Regions from separate parts of the Ideonella margarita genome, predicted to be linked through region 2. Evidence: predicted binding sites of a transcription regulator. Region 2 holds the regulator's gene; the other holds the start of a gene.
The links. The regulator HrcA, encoded in region 2, represses chaperone genes, less so after heat shock. The targets are predictions, from matches to a motif close to TTAGCACTCNNNNNNNNNGAGTGCTAA.
Positions count from the first base shown of each region.

Region 1: AACH00_RS00935 (co-chaperone GroES) is a predicted target of HrcA. The motif match lies at 2,729-2,755, and genes of this name have one in related genera.

Region 1 is NZ_JBBUTI010000001.1:195,555-205,826, reverse strand. Features, by position in the region: gene AACH00_RS00960 (type II secretion system F family protein) at 1-64, shown strand, start outside; gene AACH00_RS00955 (prepilin peptidase) at 74-1,000, shown strand; gene coaE (dephospho-CoA kinase) at 997-1,599, shown strand; gene zapD (cell division protein ZapD) at 1,653-2,408, shown strand; gene AACH00_RS00940 (DNA gyrase inhibitor YacG) at 2,461-2,661, shown strand; gene AACH00_RS00935 (co-chaperone GroES) at 2,891-3,181, shown strand; gene groL (chaperonin GroEL) at 3,229-4,872, shown strand; gene AACH00_RS00925 (patatin-like phospholipase family protein) at 4,967-7,291, shown strand; gene AACH00_RS00920 (alpha/beta fold hydrolase) at 7,275-8,189, opposite strand; gene yihA (ribosome biogenesis GTP-binding protein YihA/YsxC) at 8,240-9,052, opposite strand; gene AACH00_RS00910 (c-type cytochrome) at 9,137-9,769, shown strand; gene AACH00_RS00905 (cytochrome c biogenesis protein ResB) at 9,877-10,272, shown strand, end outside.
Region 2 is NZ_JBBUTI010000002.1:78,888-89,159, forward strand. Features, by position in the region: gene AACH00_RS03310 (DUF3348 family protein) at 1-194, opposite strand, end outside; tRNA gene AACH00_RS03315 (tRNA-Ile) at 464-540, opposite strand; gene AACH00_RS03320 (sensor histidine kinase) at 562-2,046, opposite strand; gene AACH00_RS03325 (TetR/AcrR family transcriptional regulator) at 2,322-3,008, shown strand; gene hrcA (heat-inducible transcriptional repressor HrcA) at 2,968-3,996, opposite strand; gene AACH00_RS03335 (NAD kinase) at 4,069-4,956, shown strand; gene recN (DNA repair protein RecN) at 4,978-6,705, shown strand; gene rapZ (RNase adapter RapZ) at 6,702-7,619, shown strand; gene mutY (A/G-specific adenine glycosylase) at 7,646-8,695, opposite strand; gene AACH00_RS03355 (dynamin family protein) at 8,685-10,272, opposite strand, start outside.

The DNA.
Region 1 (10,272 bases), on a different contig from region 2:
CTTGATCGGCGGCATCGTTGTCGCGATGTACCTGCCTATCTTCAAGCTCGGCGCTGTGGTCTGAGTTCAGCTGATGTTTGCTCCCGAGATGTTGGCGGTGTGGTTGTCCCCCGTCGTGATGGCGTTGTTCGGCCTGTGTGTCGGCAGCTTTCTGAATGTGGTGATCCACCGCCTGCCGCGCATGATGGAGCGGCAGTGGTGGGCTGATGCCGGCCTGCAGATCGGCGACGCCGACTCCTGGCAACGCACCTTCGGCAAGGCCGCACCCAAGCCGCTGGCGGCCACGGCCACCCAGGTCCAGGCCGAACTGGAGGCGCTGGGGCCGATGACGCTGTCCAAGCCGGCATCCACCTGCCCGTCCTGCGGCCACCGCATCCGCTGGTATGAAAACGTGCCGGTGCTGAGCTGGCTCTGGCTGCGCGGGCGCTGCTCGGCCTGCAAGACGCGCATTTCGGCGCGCTACCCCTTCATCGAATTGCTGACGTCCGGTCTGTTCGCCGCCGCCGCCTGGCGGTTCGGCCCCGAGCCTGTCACGCTGGCCTGGTGCGGCGTGCTGGCGGTGCTGGTGGCGCTCACCGCCATCGACTGGGACACCACCCTGCTGCCCGACTCCCTGACGCTGCCGCTGCTGTGGGCCGGTCTCGTGGCCGCCTGCCTGGGCTGGACGCTGCCGCTGTCCACGGCCTTGTGGGGCGCGGTCGTGGGCTACCTGTCGCTGTGGTCGGTGTACTGGTTCTTCAAGCTGGCCACGGGCAAGGAAGGCATGGGGTACGGCGACTTCAAGTTGCTGGCCGCGCTCGGCGCCTGGCTGGGCTGGCAGGCCATCCTGCCAATCGTGCTGATGTCGTCCGTGCTGGGTGCCATCGTCGGCATCGGGCTCAAGCTCACGGGCGGTCTGCGCCAGGGCCGGTATGTGCCCTTCGGCCCGTTCCTGGCCGGTGGCGGGGTGGTGGTGATGCTGGCGGGCACCGCCCGGGTGCTGGGCTGGATCGGGCAGTGAACCTGCGCATCGGGCTGACCGGCGGCATCGGCAGTGGCAAATCCACCGTCGCCGCCATGCTCGTCGAGCTCGGCGCCCACCTGGTCGATACGGACGCCATCGCGCGTGAACTGACCCTGCCGGGCGGAGCCGCGATGCCCGCCATCGTGGCCGCCTTCGGACCAGAGGTGCAAACACCCGACGGCGCGCTGGACCGCCCCCGGATGCGAGAGATCGTCTTCCACGACCCCGCTGCCAAGCAGCGCCTGGAAGCGATCTTGCACCCGATGATCCGCGAACAGACCGAAGCCCGGGCCGCATTGGCCGGGCACGGTCAGGTGGTGGTGTTTGATGTGCCGCTGCTGGCCGAGTCCAAAGGCTGGCGCGAGCGCGTTGATCGCATCCTCGTGGTGGATTGCAGCGAAGAGCGGCAGATCGAGCGGGTTCAAAGCCGGAGCGGCTGGCCCGCAGACGCAGTGCAGCGGGTGATGGCGCAACAAGCCACCCGGGCACAGCGGCTGGCCATCGCCGACGACGTGATCCGCAATGAGGAACTGTCGCTGCCGGATTTGAAGCGTGCCGTTGCCGAAGTCTGGGCCAATTGGCCGCGATTTGACTGAATCACGGCAAGGGTGTGAAACAATCGTTGCTGCACCTGCCAGGAAAGCCCACCTTGGTCCTCTACGAATACCCGTTCAACGAAGGCATCCGCACGATGCTGCGCCTCGAGCACCTGTTCGAGCGCCTGCAGACCCTGACGCCCCGGGAAGACGCGGTAGACCATCACTTCGCGCTGGCCACGATCTTCGAGATCATGGACGTGGCGTCGCGTGCTGACCTGAAGTCTGATCTGCTGAAGGAGCTGGAACGCCACAAGGCCCAGCTGCTGAGTTACCGCGGCAATCCGAACATCTCCGAAGCGGCCCTCGATGAAGTCATCGGGCGCATCGACCACGCCTTCAGCGGCCTGAACCAGCTCTCCGGCAAGGCCGGCCACACGCTGACCACGAACGACTGGCTGATGAGCATACGCAGCCGCATCAGCATCCCGGGCGGCACCTGCGAGTTCGACCTGCCGGCGTATTTCGCGTGGCAACAACTGCCCGCAGGGCGCCGCCAGGACGACCTCGGCCGCTGGATCGCCACGCTGTGGCCGTTGGCCGAAGCCCTGCGCGTGCTGCTCAACCTGCTGCGTGACAGCGGCGTGCCGCACAAGGTGCTGGCCGCCGGTGGCAATTACCAGCAAAGTCTGCCCCAGGGCCGCACCTACCAGCTGCTGCGTCTGCGCATCGATGAAACCCTGGAACTGGTGCCTGAAATCACCGGCCACCGCTTGATGGTGACCGTGCGGCTGATGAAGGCTGATGCCGAAGGCCGCCTGCGCCCCTGCGGCTCCGACACCCCGTTCGATCTGGCGCTGTGCTCCTGAGCGATCGCGCCAGCGGCCATCTGAACACCCGCCTTTCCGCCTTCCCTGTCCCATGACCACCCCGTCACAACCGGCCGAAGGCCGTGCGATCGAAGTGCGCTGCCCAGGTTGCGGCGCCATGACGCTCTACAGCGCCAGCAACCAGTACCGGCCCTTTTGCAGCGCCCGCTGCCAGGGCCATGACTTTGGCGCATGGGCCAGCGAGGCCTACCGCGTTGAAGCCAAGCCCAGCGTCGAAGACATCGACGACTGAGCGGGGCATTTCACGGACGCGCTCCGTGGACCCCTTGAAAGCCAGCCGACCGTCCCTATAATCCTTGTTAGCACTCAAGTTAGCCGAGTGCTAACAACCGGTTCGGCAGCTTGTCGACCGTTCGGGCCCGGCCTCAGCCGATTTTCCGAGCCGCCGGTTGTGAACTGGCATCCGCACTCCGGTGCAGGTGCCCACCTTGAGTCCCATCGCAACATTTTCTGGAGATGCCATGAAACTTCGTCCTCTGCACGACCGCGTGATCGTCAAGCGCCTGGAACAAGAAACCAAGACCGCCCTGGGCATCATCATCCCGGACAACGCCGCTGAGAAGCCGGACCAGGGCGAAGTCCTGGCCGTCGGCCCGGGCAAGCGCAACGACAAGGGCGACTTCGTTGCCCTGAACGTGGCCGTCGGCGACCGCGTGCTGTTTGGCAAGTACAGCGGCCAATCCGTCAAGGTTGACGGCGAAGAACTGCTGGTGATGCGCGAGGAAGACCTCTTCGCCGTGGTGCAGAAGTAATCTGCCCCCATCACCCACCTCATTGAACTGAATTCGGAGAATTGAACATGGCAGCAAAAGACGTCATCTTCGGCGGCGAAGCACGTGCTCGCATGGTTGAAGGCGTGAACATCCTGGCCAACGCGGTCAAGGTCACCCTGGGCCCCAAGGGTCGCAACGTGGTGCTCGAGCGCTCGTTCGGCGCCCCCACCGTGACCAAGGACGGTGTGTCCGTGGCCAAGGAAATCGAGCTGAAGGACAAGCTCCAGAACATGGGCGCGCAGATGGTCAAGGAAGTTGCTTCCAAGACCAGCGACAACGCCGGTGACGGCACCACCACCGCCACCGTGCTGGCTCAGTCCATCGTGCGCGAAGGCATGAAGTACGTGGCCGCCGGCATGAACCCGATGGACCTGAAGCGCGGCATCGACAAGGCTGTGCAAGCCCTGATCGTCGAGCTGAAGAAGGCTTCGAAGGCCACCACCACCTCCAAGGAAATCGCTCAAGTCGGCACCATCTCGGCCAACTCTGACGAATCCATCGGCGAAATCATCGCATCCGCGATGGACAAGGTGGGCAAGGAAGGCGTCATCACCGTTGAAGACGGCAAGAGCCTGAACAACGAACTCGACGTCGTCGAAGGCATGCAGTTCGACCGCGGCTACCTGTCGCCGTACTTCATCAACAACCCTGAAAAGCAAGTCGCCCTGCTGGACAACCCGTTTGTCCTGCTGTTCGACAAGAAGATCAGCAACATCCGTGACCTGCTGCCGGTGCTGGAAGCCGTCGCCAAGGCTGGCCGTCCGCTGCTGATCATCGCTGAAGAAGTTGACGGCGAAGCGCTGGCCACCCTGGTGGTCAACACGATCCGCGGCATCCTGAAGGTTGTCGCCGTGAAGGCCCCTGGCTTCGGCGATCGCCGCAAGGCCATGCTGGAAGACATCGCCATCCTGACGGGCGGCAAGGTCATCGCTGAAGAAGTCGGCCTGTCCCTCGAGAAGGTGACGCTGGCTGACCTGGGCCAGGCCAAGCGCGTCGAAGTGGGCAAGGAAAACACCACCATCATCGATGGCGCTGGTGAAGCTGCCGACATCGAAGCCCGCGTGAAGCAGATCCGCATCCAGATCGAGGAAGCCACCTCCGACTACGACCGCGAAAAGCTGCAAGAGCGCGTGGCCAAGCTGGCTGGCGGCGTGGCCGTGATCAAGGTCGGCGCTGCCACCGAAGTCGAAATGAAGGAAAAGAAGGCCCGTGTCGAAGACGCGCTGCACGCTACCCGTGCTGCCGTTGAAGAAGGCATCGTGGCTGGTGGTGGCGTGGCTCTGCTGCGTGCACGCCAGGCTGCCGGCACCATCAAGGGCGACAACGCCGACCAGGACGCCGGCATCAAGCTGGTCCTGAAGGCCATCGAAGCTCCGCTGCGCGAAATCGTCTACAACGCCGGTGGTGAGCCGAGCGTGGTGGTCAATGCCGTGCTGGCTGGTTCGGGCAACTACGGCTTCAACGCCGCCAACGACACCTATGGCGACATGATCGACATGGGCATCCTGGACCCGACGAAGGTCACCCGCACCGCCCTGCAGAACGCCGCTTCGGTGTCGTCGCTGATGCTGACGACCGAGTGCATGGTGTCCGAGTCCCCCAAGGATGACGCTCCGGCCATGCCGGGTGGCGGCATGGGTGGCATGGGCGGCATGGGCATGGACATGTAAGTCCTGCACAGCGCTTTTTGCGACTGAGCACGAAGGGGGCCCGCAAGGGCTCCCTTTTTTTTCGTTTGTCATGGCCCGCCGTCACAATCCGCACATGCGATTTGCCCTCTCCAGCCTGCTCGCCGCTCTGGCTCTCCTGCTCACCGATGCCAGCGCCCTGGCCGCAAGCTTGCCCAGCGCAAGCGCAGCCACCGCGCCCGACACCCCTGAGCCGAAGCCGACGCCGCAGTCGGTCACCCCACCCACCGGCACCCCTGTCCCCATGGCGCTGCCCCGCCCGCGGGTCGGCCTGGTGCTGTCTGGCGGTGGTGCACGCGGCCTGGCCCATGTGGGCGTGCTGAAGGTGCTGGAGGCGGCGCATGTGCCGATCGACGTGATCGCGGGCACGTCGATGGGCGCCATCATTGGCGGGCTGTACGCCAGCGGCATGCCCGCCGACGAGATCGAGCGTGAGCTGCTGAAGGTCGACTGGAACCGGCTGTTCGCCACCCGGGTGAACCGCCAGCAGATGTCGCAGCGCCGCAAGGAAGAAGACTTCGAGATCGCCAGCGCGATCGAGATGGGTTACCGCGACGGCGAGTTCCGTGCGCCGCAGGCCGCCGTCTCCAGCCGGGGTCTCGAAACCCTGCTGCGCCGCTACACCCTGCCGGTGCGCACCACCGAGCAGTTCGACCGCCTGCCCATTCCCTTCCGCGCCGTGGCCACCGACATGGAAAGCGGTGAGGCGGTGGTGATGGACCATGGTGATCTGGCCATGTCGCTGCGCTCCAGCATGAGCGTGCCGGGCGTGTTCCCGTCCACCGAAATCGAAGGCCGGGTGCTGGGTGACGGCGGCCTGGTGAACAACGTGCCGATTGACGTGGCCCGGGCCATGGGCGCGCACATCGTGATCGTGGTCAACATCGGCACGCCGCTGGCGGGTCGCGACACGCTGAATTCGGCGATCGGCCTGACGGCCCAGATGATCAACATCCTGACGGAGCAGAACGTGCGGCGCAGCCTCGCGACGCTGCTGCCGACCGACATCCTGATTGCGCCCGATCTCGGCACGCTCACCTCGGGCGATTTCGAACGCACCCGTGATCTGATCAGCCTGGGCGAAGCCCACGCCCTGCAGCAAATCTCCCGCCTTGCAGAGTTGGCCCTGCCGCCGGAAGACTACGCCGGCTGGCGCCTGGCACGCCGCCCGAACGAGCCGGCTGCGCCTGTCATCCAGCGGGTGGTGTTTGAAGGCTCCGAGCTGACCAACCCGGCGCGTTTCGAAGTCCAGTTGCTGAGCAAACCCGGCCAGCCTTTTGACTCACAGAAGGCCGCACGCGACGCCTACAACCTGGCCGCGAGCAACGACTACCTGCGGGTCGATTACCACCTCTACAGCGCGCCGGAAGGCGAGACGCTGCAGTTCGAGCTGGAGGACAAGCCCTGGGGGCCGAATTACCTGCGCGTGGGGCTGGATCTGTCCACCGACTTCTCCGCCCGCAGCGCCTTCAACGTGAAGATCAGCCACAACCGACATTGGCTCACGCCAGCTGGCACCGAATGGCGCAACCGCATCCAGATCGGCGAGGTACCGACCATCTTCACCGAGCTGTATCACCCGCTGAACTGGAAGCTCGGCATCTCGGACGACTGGTTCATCTCGACCTATGCCCAGGCGCAGCGGCGTCGCCAGACCTTGTTCCTCAACGAGACGGACACCGAGCTGGGCCAGGTGCGCCGCACCGAAAGCCGCGTCGGCATTGACCTCGGCCAGCCCTGGGGCAACCTGGGTGAGCTGCGCATGGGCCTGGTGCAAGCCATCGGCCGCACCAGCCCGCTGATCCTGTCAGCCGACTACGCCGGCCCGCAAAGTGCCGCCGTGTGGCGCGAAACCGCCGTGCGCGCCCGCATGGTGGTAGACCAGCTCGACTTCGCCAACTTCCCGCAGCGGGGCTACCGCGTGACCAGCGAACTGCAATACGGCCGCCGCCACCAGGTGGTGTCCGAGAACCTGACACGGGTGGAGTTCGAGGGCCAGGCCGTCACCAGCGTCGGTCGCCACACCTTCAGCGTCTATGGCCAGGTCAAGGCCGCCGACGCCAGCCAGGACACCTTGGGGGGCCAGTACCAGCTCGGTGGCTTCCAGCAGCTGTCGGGGTACCAAAGCGGCCAGTTGACCGGCAACGCCGTGCTGCTGGGCCGGGTGGGCTGGTACCGCCGCCTGGCCGATCCACCGGTCTTTGCGCGCGGCTTCTTCGTGGGCGCCACGCTGGAGGCCGGCAACGCCTGGGCTGACCGCCGCGCCATCACCCTGAACGGCCTGCGCGCCGGCGGCAGCCTCTACATGGGCGCAGATACCGGCATCGGCCCGATGTACCTGGGCGTGACCTGGGCGCCTCGCGGCGAAACCGGCCTCGCGCTGTTCATCGGCCGGCCTTGAGCGCGGCGAGCTCCTCGCGCACGGCAGCCAGCACCAGCGCGGGCTGCTCGTGGATCAGCCAGTGGCTGGCGTCGGGCACACGGGTCACGCGCAGGTCGGGCACATGCTCGGCCAGGCCGTCCAGCAAGCTGGGTGGCAGTGCACGATCGGCCTCGCCCCACAGCACCCGCACAGGCACGGGCACATGCGTCATGCTGGCGGGCAGGCTCAGTTGATGGATCGCATCCGTCACACCCAGGGGCGGTCGCAAAGGCGATGCCCGGTACCAGTTGAGCTGCGGATCGAGACCGCGCGCCCATACCGCCCGGTACTGCGCGCGCATCGCCGGCGTCAGCCAGCCGTCGTCGCCTGAAGCAGCCGGGCTCATGGCCTCGAAGAACTGCCACATCGGTGCGAAATCATCGGCTGACAAACGCGTGGCGGCATCGGCCTCGCACAGCATGTTCATGTAGGCGCTGGCGGCCTGCTGCGCCGGGTCGTCCCGCAGGGCCTGAAGGAACAGCGCGGGGTGCGGCGAATTGATGATGAGCAGGCGCCGCAGCAACTGCGGGCAAGCCGCGGCCAGGTTCCAGGCCACCGCACCACCCCAGTCGTGGGCCACCAGCAAGTCGACGGGGCCGCCCGTTGTTTCAATCAGCTCGGCGATGTCCGCCACCAGGGTGCGGGCCCGGTAGGCCGCCGCACCGTCTGGCGCATCGGACGCGCCGTAGCCGCGCTGGTCGGGCGCCAGCACATGGGCCTCATCGGCCAGCGCCGTCATCAGCGGCTGCCAGATGAACGCGGCCTCGGGGAATCCGTGCAGCAGCAGGACGCGCGGAGAACCCGGCGCGCCCGACTGGTGCAATTGCAGCTGCACCCCTTGCGAGGGCAGCAGATGGCGGCTGGAAGACAGTGGCATGGCGGCTCCTTGGCTCACCGCAGTATGCGGTGGCGCCGCCATGCTGGCCGTCAAACTGGCGACAGGGGCTCGGCGGGGTCGGCCGGCAGGTCGGTCGCTGCTGCGGCAGGCGATGCCGTTGTATCACCGGCAACGTCACCCGTTGTCACGGCGGCCACGGCAGCCGCTGCCGCGGCGTTGTGCGCATGGGTCCAGCCGTACAGCGTTTCAGCCAGGTCGGCCACGCCCACCTGTTTGGGGCCGGAAAACAACAGCATGCCGAGGTCCGAGGCGTCCGTTGCCAAGTCAGCCAGCACTTCCTGCGCGCTGGCCAGCGACGCGGCCTGCTCGCGCTTGTTGAGCTTGTCGGCCTTGGTCAGCAGCACCAGCAGCTTGACTTCACCCGTGCCCACGCGGGGCGCGATGAACTCCAGCAACTGCTTGTCGAGCGGGGTGAAGCCCAGGCGGCTGTCCACCATCAGCACCACGCCGTGCAGGTTGCGACGCACCTCCAGATAGTCGGCCATCACCTTCTGCCAGCGCAGCTTCGCACTGCGCTCCACAGAGGCGAAACCGTAGCCGGGCAAGTCGGCCAGGTAGGTGTCGGGCGCGTCCTTCGGACCCATCGCGAACAGGTTGATGTGCTGCGTGCGGCCGGGTGTCTTGGAAGCGAATGCCAATTGCCTACGCTGCGCCAGGGTATTGATCGCGGTGGACTTGCCGGCGTTGCTTCGGCCGACGAAGGCGATCTCGCCGAGGTCGCCCTCTGGCAGGTGCACCAACTGGCTGGCGGTGGTCAGAAAACGGGCGGTATGTGCCCAGCCAAGGGCAGTTTTCGCACTGTCTGACAGCGCGTTAGCGCCGGGTCTGGATGATTCGGTCATGGAGCATTGTAAAATCCTTGAGTTAGGTCGCCCGGGAATCTCCCGGATCACCCACAAGAACATTACACCCCGAGGCCCTTCGAGATGAAGTTCCCTGCTGCCAACGCGCTGTCTTTCGTGCTCGCCGCCCTGATCGCGGCTCCCGTCTTCGCCAATGAGGGCGCTGCGGCCCCGGCCAAGGCAGACCTGGCCAAGGGCCAGGAAATCGCGACCAACGTCTGCGCAGCCTGCCACACGGCAGACGGCTCGCGCGGTTCGCCCGCCAACCCGATCCTGCAGGGCCAGCACCCTGAGTACCTGGCCAAGCAACTGGCCGAGTTCAAGGCCGGCAAGCGCGTCAACGCCGTGATGAACGGCATGGCCGCACCGCTGTCTGAAGCCGACATGAAGAACGTCGCCGCCTTCTACGCCAGCAAGCAAGCCAAGCCGGGCGCCGCCAAGAACAAGGACACCGTCCTGCTGGGCGAAAAGATCTGGCGCGGCGGCATCGCCGAGAAGAACGTGCCGGCCTGCGCTGGCTGCCACAGCCCGAACGGCGCTGGCATGCCCGCCCAGTACCCGCGCATCGGCGGCCAGCACGCTGAATACGTCGAGACGCAGCTGAACAATTTCCGCTCCGGCGCCCGCGCCAACAACGCCCAGATGATGACCATCTCCGCGAAGATGAGCGACAAGGAAATCAAGGCCGTCTCCGACTACGCAGCCGGCCTGCGCTGAACCATTCAGCACGGGTGGGCACCTGATGCCCGCCTTAAGCACACACCCGGGGCCGGTCTTTGACCGGCCCTTCTTCATTGGCGCGCCCGCGCCCGGATAATCACCTGATGTCTGCTGTGAACGGCTCCGCCACTGTCCTCCCGCTGCGCCCCTGGCGCCTCGTCCTGGACCTGCTCGCATCGATGCGCTTCGCGATCTCGATGCTGAGCATCATCTGCATCGCCTCGGTCATCGGCACCCTGGTCAAGCAGAACGAGCCCTACAACAACTACATCAACCAGTTCGGGCCGTTCTGGGCGGAAGTCTTCGGCAAGTTCCAGCTCTACAACGTCTACAGCGCGGGCTGGTTCCTGCTGATCCTCGCCTTCCTGGTGATCTCCACCAGCCTGTGCATCGCCCGCAACACGCCGAAGATCCTCGCTGACCTGAAGACCTTCAAGGAAAGCGTGCGGGTGCAGTCGCTCAAGGCCTTCCACCACAAGGGCGACGGCGTGCTGCCGCTC
Region 2 (10,272 bases):
GTGCCGGCCGGCGCAGGCTCCAGCCCGCCATGAAGCGCGGCGAACAAGGCGCCCGCTTCCGTCCAGCCCAGCCACCGGCTCATGCCGTCGGCAAAGGAAGGGGCGGCCACCGAGGCGTCAAATAATGAAAGCTGCTTGAGCAGGCCCACCAGGGCCGAACCATTCAGGCTTGCGAGGGATGCGTCTTGCGCCATGGCGAAGGCAGGCTCCAGACGGAAAACCCGGCAGTCTAATACAGCGGGGCTGGCTGGCTTTGAGGGCCGGACTGGGCACCGTGTGGCTCATGTCACGCTGGGCGGAGATGAAAACGGTGGGGTAGTTGGCACGAAGTGGCCGGGTGCCGAGGGCACTTGGGGGAACCGCCAGCACGGGTGCATCGGTCAGGCTGACTCCGTGATGAGCCTCGCGGAGGAGAGGCGGCGGGTGGCCGCGCAGTGGGCACCCCGCAACCCTTCTATTCACTTGGTAGGCCGTGTTGGACTTGAACCAACGACCAAAGGATTATGAGTCCTCTGCTCTAACCAACTGAGCTAACGGCCCTCCGTGAACAGCCGCGCATTATCAGGCATGCAGGGGGGTGGGCATGGGCAGGTCGACCCAGAAACAGCAACCTTCGCCGGGGACGGAGTTGACGCCGATCTCGCCGCCCATGCGCTGCACCAGCTCACGGCTGATGTGCAGGCCCAGGCCGGTGCCTTGGTCGTGGCTGTTGTGCAGGCGGGCGAAGGGCTGGAAGAGTCTGTCCTGGGCACCTTCGGGCAAGCCGGTGCCGGCGTCGCTCACGGCAATGCGGCAGCGCCCGCCGGTTTGCCAGGCATGCACCTCGACATGGCCGGGCGCGCGGTTGTGGCGCAGCGCGTTCGACAGCAGGTTGAGCAGAACCTGCTTCAGCCGGGTGCCATCGGCCACCACGCTGACGGTGTCAGGCACATACATGAGCAGCGGGTGCCCTTCGGCAGCCGGACCCAGCATCTGGAAACACTGGCTCACCTGCTGCGCCACATTCACGGGCTGCAGCTTGATGGGCAGGTGGCCGCTTTCAAGGCGGGCCACATCGAGCAGGTCGTTGGCCAGCGCCAGCATGTGGCGGCCGGCCCGAAGAATCTGCGCCATGTGCTCACGCTGGCGGGCATCGGTCACCTGGTTCTCGACGAGGCTGGCGAAGGCCAGCACCGCGTGCAGCGGGGTGCGCAGCTCATGGCTGACCTGCGACAAGGCGCCCTGCCCGGCCCGCTGCGCCGCCTCGGCCCGCAGCGCGGCACGGCGCAGGTCTTCCAGCTGGGCGATGGCCTCGGTGTGGTCATGAAAACTCGCGAACACCATGCCCGGCTCCTGCCCGTGGGGTGGCAGGTGCTGCACCAGGCCGTAGGCCATCAGCACGGAGCCATCGGCGCGCTTCAGCGGCATCACCGCGTTGCGGGCGACCAGCGGGTGCGATGCGCCTGCCGCTAGAGCATCAACACCCGCCGGCTGCCACCGAACCTGCACGTCGGCCGTCATCAGGCTCCACAGTGACACGCCATTCAAGGCGCCCGGCGCCCAGCCCAGCAACTGCTCTGCCGTGTGGTTGGCGTGGTGAATGCGCCCGTCCGGGCTGGCCAGCAGCATGCCTTCGGAGCCGGCCATGAAGGCACGCGTCAGGCCACGCTCAATGCCGAAGGCGGCTGTGTGGGCTGCATCGGTGGTCGAAGAGGGATGGCGAACCGCGGGCCTCACGTTGTCCGTGCTGACGTCGTCGGCCGGCAATTGCCCCGCCAGGCGCTGCAGCGTCATCAGCAGGCCGTAGCGCCACAACTCGGTTTGCTGATGCCGCGGCACAACCAGGGCATGGCTCAGCAGGTCAGCCCCCTCGCGCATCGACGCGCTGCCTTGCTGCCTGAGCAGATCAGCCACCAGCTCCAGTTGCTGGACCACATGAAACGGGTCACCCTCGGACGGCCCGACGGTGTCGATCAAGGCCATGGCGTGCTCAAGCGCATTGCGCATCAAAGGTAGCGCGGTATCCATGGCGAGCACCGGGGCGGTGCTGCTTTTCAAAAAACTCAACGACGACTCCTGCGATTCTGCGCAGCGCTGCCGGATCTCGGCCAGCATCAACACCCGGGGCCTCTCTGTGTCGAGAAGTCCCCGCCGAATCAGTTACGACTACCTGCCGATTGGTCACAAGCGTACACACACGCTAGAAACTATTCAATTGCCATCCTACAAAAGTGCGAGGTGTGGCACGGCCGCGACGCCGGGCCACGTGCTTACCCGTGCACGCCGCCTGTTGTGCGCGGGCCGTGTTCACAATGAGCCACACCTGCGCAGCGTCTCCTTCGATGTCAGCCACCCACCCCGAGCCCATCAAACGCACCCGCCGCCGCTCTCTGGCCGATCAGGCGGAGTTTCGCCAGACCATCCTGAAGCTGGCCAACGCCATCTTTGCGGCGGAAGGTTATGACGCTCTGTCGATGCGCCGCCTGGCCAATGAGGCCGGCGTGCCGCCGATGACCCTGTATCGCTACTTCCCCAGCAAGTACCACCTGCTGCGCCATATCTGGGACGACCTGCTGGTGGAAGCTGCCGCCAGTGCCAATGCCGCCAGCGCCAATGCCACCGAGCCCGTGGCGGTGCTCACCGCCTGGCTGGGCGGGTTCGTGGACTACTGGCTCAACAACCGCGACCATTACCTGCTGGTCTTCACGACCGGCCACGAAGGCAGCCGCGAAAGCCTGGGGCTGGCGCCCTATCTGGAAGCGTCGCCGGGCAAGATCGTGCTGGAACACCTGGGCAGCCTGCTGGACGCCTGCCTGCCCGCCGCAGGCTCGGCCGACAGCCTGGGGCGTGATGCCCGCCGCGCCTTGGGCGAATGGCTGATGTGCCGCTTGTTCGGCCTGCTGCACCCGGTGTTGTATCTGCCAACGTTCCCTTGGCGCAGCCCCGCGCTGCTGCGCGATGAGATGTTGGCCGAAGTGGCCGCGAAGATCAGCGCTGTGACAGGGCGTTGCCCACCAGCCGTGACGTGATGTCGACGATCTGGATCATGCGGTCGTAGGCCATGCGGGTCGGGCCGATCACGCCCAGCGTCCCCACGATGCGGCCGTCCACCTCGTAGGGCGCCGACACCACCGACAGCTCTTCATAAGGCACCACGCGGCTTTCGCCACCGATGAAGATGCGCACGCCCTCGGCGCGGCTGGAGGTGTCCAGCAGGCGCATCAGCTGGGTCTTCTGCTCGAACAGATCAAACAGCTTGCGCAGTGATCCCATGTCGTTGCCAAAATCCTGCACGCCGAGCAGGTTGCGCTCACCGCTGACGATGACCTGGTCCTGGTTCTCGGCCAGCGCATCCGTGCCGGCCTGCACCGCTGCCTGCATCAGGCTGGCGATTTCCACGCGCAGCACGTCAACTTCATTCTTCAGCCGGCCCCGCACCTCGTCGATGCTCAGGCCGGCGTAGTTCGCGTTCAGGAAGTTGGAGGCCTCCACCAGCTCGCTCTGGGTGACGTCGGTGGCGGTGAATATGACGCGGTTCTGCACATCGCCATCCGGCGCCACCAGAATCACCAGCACCCGCTTGTCGCCCAGCCGCAGGAATTCAATGTGGTGGAACACGCCCGCCTTCTTCGGCGCGGTGATGACACCAACGAAGCTCGACATGTTCGAGAGCAGCTGCGCCGCCTGCGCAATCACGCGCTGCGGCTGGTCGGGCTGCAGCTGGCCCCGCGCCACGGCTTCGTCGCTGACCAGGCTGGCCGCGTCGAACGGACGGGCGGTGAGCATGGTGTCAACGAACAGCCGGTAGCCACGGGCCGTGGGCACGCGCCCGGCCGAGGTGTGCGGGCTGACGATCAACCCGAGGTCCTCGAGGTCGGACATCACGTTGCGGATGGTGGCTGGCGACAGCTCCAGCCCCGAGGCCTTGGAAAGGGTTCGGGAACCCACGGGCTGGCCGTCCGCGATATAGCGTTCAACCAAGGTCTTCAACAGGGATCGGGATCGCTCGTCGAGCATGCTTTTCATTGTACGGACATGCGGGCTGACCACGCGGGCAGCACGGGGGCGTGTGGTGTAATTCCCGGCACGATGACCACTTCCCCGCAGCCCCGTTTCCGCCATGCCGCGCTGATCGGCAAATACCAGGCACAGGGCATTCGGCCGCAGCTTGAAAGCATCGCGCAGTTCCTGTCGCGCCAGGGCCTGGAAGTCTCGGTCGACCGGGACACCGCCCTGAACACCGGCTGGTCTGACTTTGGTGCGCTCACGCCCGCTGAAATTGGCGAGCGCTGCGACCTGGCGGTGGTGGTAGGTGGTGACGGCACGATGCTCGGCATCGCCCGCGAGCTGGCCCGCTACAACGTGCCGCTGGTCGGCATCAATCAGGGCCGGCTGGGCTTCATCACCGACGTGCGTGCCGCCGACTGGGCCGAAGCCCTCGGCCCCATCGTGCAGGGCGACTACGAGGAAGAGCAGCGCTCCATGATCGAAGGCGGCGTGTGGCGCGATGGCCAACCCATCTTCGAAGGCCTGGCCCTGAATGACGTGGTGGTGGGCCGTGGTGCCACCTCCAGCATGGTGGAGCTGCGTGTGGATGTGGGCGGCGAGTTCGTCGCCAACATGCGCGCCGACGGCCTGATCGTGGCATCGCCCACCGGCTCCACGGCCTATGCGCTCTCGGCCGGCGGGCCGATCCTGCACCCGTCGATCGGCGGCTGGGTGCTGGTGCCCATCGCCTCGCACACCTTGTCCAACCGGCCGATCGTCCTGCCTGACTCGCAAGAGGTGCAGATCACCATCGTCAACGGCAAGGACAGCAGCGCCAATTTCGACACCCACGGGCTGGCCAGCCTGCTGCATGGCGACCAGGTTCGCCTGCGCCGCTCGGCCCAGCGCGTGCGGTTCATCCATCCCCGCGGCTGGAGCTACTACGCCACGCTGCGCCGCAAACTTCGTTGGTACGAAGGCGTCGTCTGACGCCAGACCTTTGAGGGCCACATGCTCAAGCACCTGACCCTGCGTGACTTCGTGATCGTCAGCATGCTGGACGTCGACATCGACGCCGGCTTCTGCGTCTTGACCGGCGAAACCGGCGCCGGCAAATCCATCCTGATCGACGCCTTGCAGCTGGCGCTCGGTGCACGGGCAGACAGCCATGTGGTGCGCGAGGGCGCGGCCCGGGCAGAGATCACCGCCATCTTCGACCGGCCCGGCTCACTCAAACGCTGGCTGGAGGCCGCCGGCTTTGACGACAGCGACGAGCTGCTGCTGCGCCGCGTGGTGGACAACCAGGGCAAGAGCCGGGGCTACATCAACGGCAGCCCGGCCACCGCCAGCCAGCTGCGCGAGGTGGCCGACCACCTGGTGGACATCCACGGCCAGCACGCCTGGCAAGGCCTGACCCGCCCCGCCTCGGTGCGCGCGCTGCTCGACGAGCAAGCCGGCATCGACGCCACGCCGATGGCCACCGCCTACGCCGCATGGCAGCAGGCCGTTGAGCAACTCGCGCAGGCCCGCGCACGGCAGACCGAGCTCGACAGCGAACGTGAACGCCTGCAGTGGCAACTGGGCGAGTTGCAGAAGCTCGCCCCGAAACGCGACGAGTGGCCGGAGCTGAACGCAGAACATGAACGGCTGTCGCACCGCCAGGCGTTGATGGACGCCACCGCCCAGGCCGCTGCCCAGGTGGCCGATGACGACAGCAGCGCGATGCGCAGCGTCAGCCGCGCCCTGAACGCGCTGGATGACGTGGCCACCTACGACACCCGGCTGGCCGACATCATCACCGCCCTGCACGGCGCCCAGGCCCAGCTTGAAGACGCCGCGCACAGCCTGCAGGCCTATGTCAGCCGCACCGAACTGGACCCCGAACGGCTGGGCGAACTCGACGGCCGCATGTCGACCTGGATGGGCCTGGCCCGCCGCTTCCGGCGCTCACCGGAAGACTTGCCGACACTGCTGGAGGAATGGCAGGCCGCGCTGCGCGCGCTGGATGAAGCCGCCGATCTGGACGGTCTGGAACGCAAGGTGGCGGCGGCCCTGGCCCAGTGGCGCAGCCTGGCACAAGCCGTGAGCGCCGCACGCCGCAAGGCCGCACAACCGCTGGCGCAGCGCGTGACCGACGCCATGCAGCAACTGGGCATGGCCGGCGGCCGCTTTGACGTGACCCTGGTGGCGCAAGAGCAGCCGCAGGCCTTTGGCCTGGAGAGCGCTGAGTTTCTGGTGGCCGGCCACGCGGGCAGCACGCCGCGCCCCCTGGCCAAGGTGGCCTCGGGCGGTGAGCTGTCGCGGCTGGCCCTGGCCATCGCCGTGAGCACCGCCCAGGCACGTGGCCCGCAACGCGACGATGAGCCGGCGCCTGCCACGCTGATCTTTGACGAAATCGACAGCGGCGTGGGCGGCACCGTGGCCGATGCCGTGGGCCGCCAGATGAAGGCGCTGGGCCGCAGCGCCCAGGTGCTGGCCGTGACCCACCTGGCGCAGGTGGCCGCCTGCGCCGATCGACATTACGTGGTTGCCAAGGCCACCCAGGGCGGCCAGACACTGAGCCAGATCGCGCCGGTGGCCGGCGAGGCCCGGGTGGCCGAAGTGGCCCGCATGCTGGGCGGCGAGCGCAGCAGCGGCACCAGCCTGGCCCACGCCCAGGAACTGATCAACCATGCGCTGGCAGAGGTGGACGCCACCCCGCCGCGCACCAGGAAGCAATCCACCGGACGCACGCGATGAGCAGCACTGACACGAGCGAGTTGCCGCCCGAGGGCACCCAGGCACCAGACACCCGCGAGGTGGTGCTGGTCACCGGCATTTCCGGTTCAGGCAAGTCGGTGGCGCTGCATGCGCTGGAAGACGCCGGCTACTTCTGCGTCGACAACCTGCCGCCCGAGCTGCTGCGCGACTTCATCCGCGTGGAAACCATGCACGGCGTACGCCGCATGGCGATCGCGGTGGACGTGCGCACCGCTGGCTCACTGCCGCACCTGCTGCCGGTGCTCGACCAGCTCAAGGCTGACGGCGTGCTGGTGCGCAGCATCTTCCTGAATGCCACGACCACGGCCTTGGTGCGACGCTTCTCGGAAACCCGACGCCCACACCCCTTGAGCAAGCCCGGCGACATCGCCGACCCGCACCGCGCGCTGGTGGACGCCATCGAACTGGAGCGCAGCCTGCTGGCCGACCTGCGTGAACGCTCGACCGAGCTCGACACGTCGCAGCTGCGTCCAGTGCAATTGCGGTCGTGGATCCGCGACCTGGTGGGTGCCACGGGCAGCCGCCTGACGCTGGTGTTCGAGTCCTTCGCCTTCAAGCACGGCGTGCCGCTGGACGCCGACCTGGTGTACGACGTGCGCGTGCTGCCGAACCCGTTCTACCTGCGCGAGCTGCGTCCGCTCACCGGCCGGGATGCGCCCGTGGCCGACTACCTGCGCGCGCAGCCCGAGGTCGAGGAAATGGCCGGCCAGATCGAGGCGTTTGTACGGCGCTGGCTGCCGGCCTATGAAGACGACCACCGCAGCTACCTGACCGTGGCCATTGGCTGCACGGGCGGGCAACATCGCTCGGCTTATCTGGTTGAAACGCTGGCGGCGCGTTTCGCGGGCACGGTGGCAACGCTGATTCGTCACCGCGAGCTGGACGGCCGCTGAAACACCACTGAGCGGCCAAGCCTGCCTCAGCGCAGCAGCTTGGCGACCGGTGCCGGAAGGCCATGGGCTGGCAGATCTGCCAGCGTCACCCACTTGCCTGTGGGCCAGGTGCGCTGAAGGCGCTCCAGGCGCTTGGGGCCGGTGCGCTCCGGCAGTGTGTGCCGCAGCGGGCTCAGCTCCCAGTCGAAGTGCGTGAGCACATGGCGCACCACGGGCAGCGGCTGGCGCTCACCCGGCCAGTCACCCAGCCAGGCCTCTGCGGCCTCCAGATCCTCGAACTCCGGCATCGACCACAAACCGGCCCACACGCCGGTGTCGGGGCGCTGCACCAGCCAGACGGCGTCGCCTTGCTGCAGCCAGAGCAGCGCATTGGCCCTGCGGCTGCGCTTCACCTTGCGCGTCTTCACCGGGAACTGCTCGGTGCGGTCTTGCCGGTGCGCTTCACACAGGTCGCTCAGCGGGCAGCTGTTGCACAGCGGCTGGCGCATCGAGCACAGCGTGGCGCCCAGATCCATCAAGCCCTGCGTGTAGGCTTCGATGCCCTGGTCTTGCGGCAACAGCTGCTCTGCAATCGCCCACAGGCGCCGCTCATGGGTGGTGCTGGCCAGGTCGTCCTCGAAGGCCAGCACGCGGGTCAGCACACGTTTGACATTGCCGTCGAGGATGGCGGTACGCTCACCAAAGCAGAACGCCGCGATGGCCGCCGCGGTCGAGCGCCCGATGCCGGGCAGGCTCACCAGTTGAGCCGCACTGGGCGGAAACGCACCACCGAAGTCGCTCATCACAGCCTGCGCGCAGCGGTGCAGATTGCGGGCGCGGCTGTAATAGCCCAGGCCCGCCCACAGCGCCAGCACATCGTCCAGCGGCGCTGCGGCCAGGCTGGCCACATCCGGAAAGCGCGCCAGAAAGCGGTCGTAGTAGCCCAGCACCGTGGCCACCTGGGTCTGCTGCAGCATGATTTCCGACAGCCACACCCGGTATGGATCACGGGTTTGCTGCCAGGGCAGCGCGTGGCGGCCGTGGCGCTTCTGCCAATCAATCAGCGGGGCCGCGATGCCCGGCAGTTCAACCTTCACGCGCAGTGCCTGATTGCCAACCGTCGGTGCTCACCAGGGGCATGCCTTCGGTCGGGGGGCCGCGCTCGTCCAGCTCGGTCACCGGGCCACGCTCAGCGCGTGTGCGCAGCGCCGATGCCAGCTCGTAGGCCCGGTCCACCAGCTCCAGCAGGCGCGCGTCCTGCTGCTCGACCTCGGTCAGCCGACGCTCCAGCTCACCGGTGGCCGATTGAATGCGCTCCAGCGATTCACGGCGGCGCTTGAAGCTGCGACGGCGCTCGCGGAACTGGCCGTCCACCTGCGCCGTGGCCGCCTGGTTCCAGGCCTCCACCTCGACACTGGCGCTTTCGAACACCACCCGCAGCTTCGACACCAGCATGCGCTGGAACTGCTCGGCAAAGCCCGGCGAGTTCATCTTCATCACCTGGGTGACGCCGAAGTAGCGGCTGTAGCTGCGCTCGATCAGCGCCAGCTCGTCACGGTAGGTCTGCAGCACCGGCGGCTCGTTCAGTCCCAGCGAAAAACCGAAATCGGCATTCAGCTGGTTGAACAGCGCCTGCAGCATTTCGTAGGCTTCATGGCACTGGCGCGAAGCCGTGTCGATCTGCGCCTGCAGGCCGGTGCAGAGCTCTGCGAAAGCGGCGCGTGCGCGCAGGTTGAACCAGCTGGAACCGATGGTTTTCTGGAGTTCGGCCACGCCTTCGCGGATGCGGTCAGCGTCGAGTGCGCGCATGGCGCCGCGCTGCAACTTGGCATGCACGGCACGCATGGCCATCAGGCGAGCATTGCAGCGCTCGAATTCTTCGGTGTCTTCGCGGACGCGGTCCAGCATCTGCGACACACGGCCAGAGCTCTTGCCACGCAAACCACGCAGCTCCAGCATCTGCTCGGCGTTGTGGCGGCGCTGGTCACGCAGGCGGCGGGTGGAATGTTCCAGCATCGACTGCACACCGGTGATGACCGCGCGCGACAGCACGCGCTGGCGTTGCGGCAGCAAGTCGGCATTCAGTGCAGATTCCAGCAGCGGCAGGCGGCTGGCCTCGAGCAATTCGGCATCGCCGGACATCCGCGCCGTCAAGGCCATGCGGGCAGACACCGGGAACACGCGCTCACGCTGGATGCCCAGCGTGCTGGCCGTGGCCACCCGCTGGCGCTCGATCGTGGCCTCGCGCTCAGCCGGCGTGGCGAGCGGGTCGGCCAGGGTGTCCATCTTGTTGAGCACCACGAAACACGCCAGGCCCTGGCCACCAAGGTGGTCCGACCAGATGTCGAGGTCAGAGCGGGTCACGCCGGTATCAGCACCCAGCACGAACAGGGCCGCATGGGCGCTGGGCAGCAGGCCCAGGGTCAGCTCAGGCTCGGTGCCGATGGCGTTCAGGCCGGGCGTGTCGACCACCACCAGGCCGCGCTGCAGCAAGGGGTGCGGGTAGTTGATGACGGCGTGGCGCCAGGCCGGGATCTCCACCAGACCGTCTTCGGTGGTCGGCGGGTTGTGAGTCGGGTGAGAGTCAGACCACAGCCCCAGGGCGCGGGCCTGCTCGCGGCTGACCTTGCGGATCTGGGTCACTTCCTGGAGCGCCTGGGCCAGCGCCTCGGGG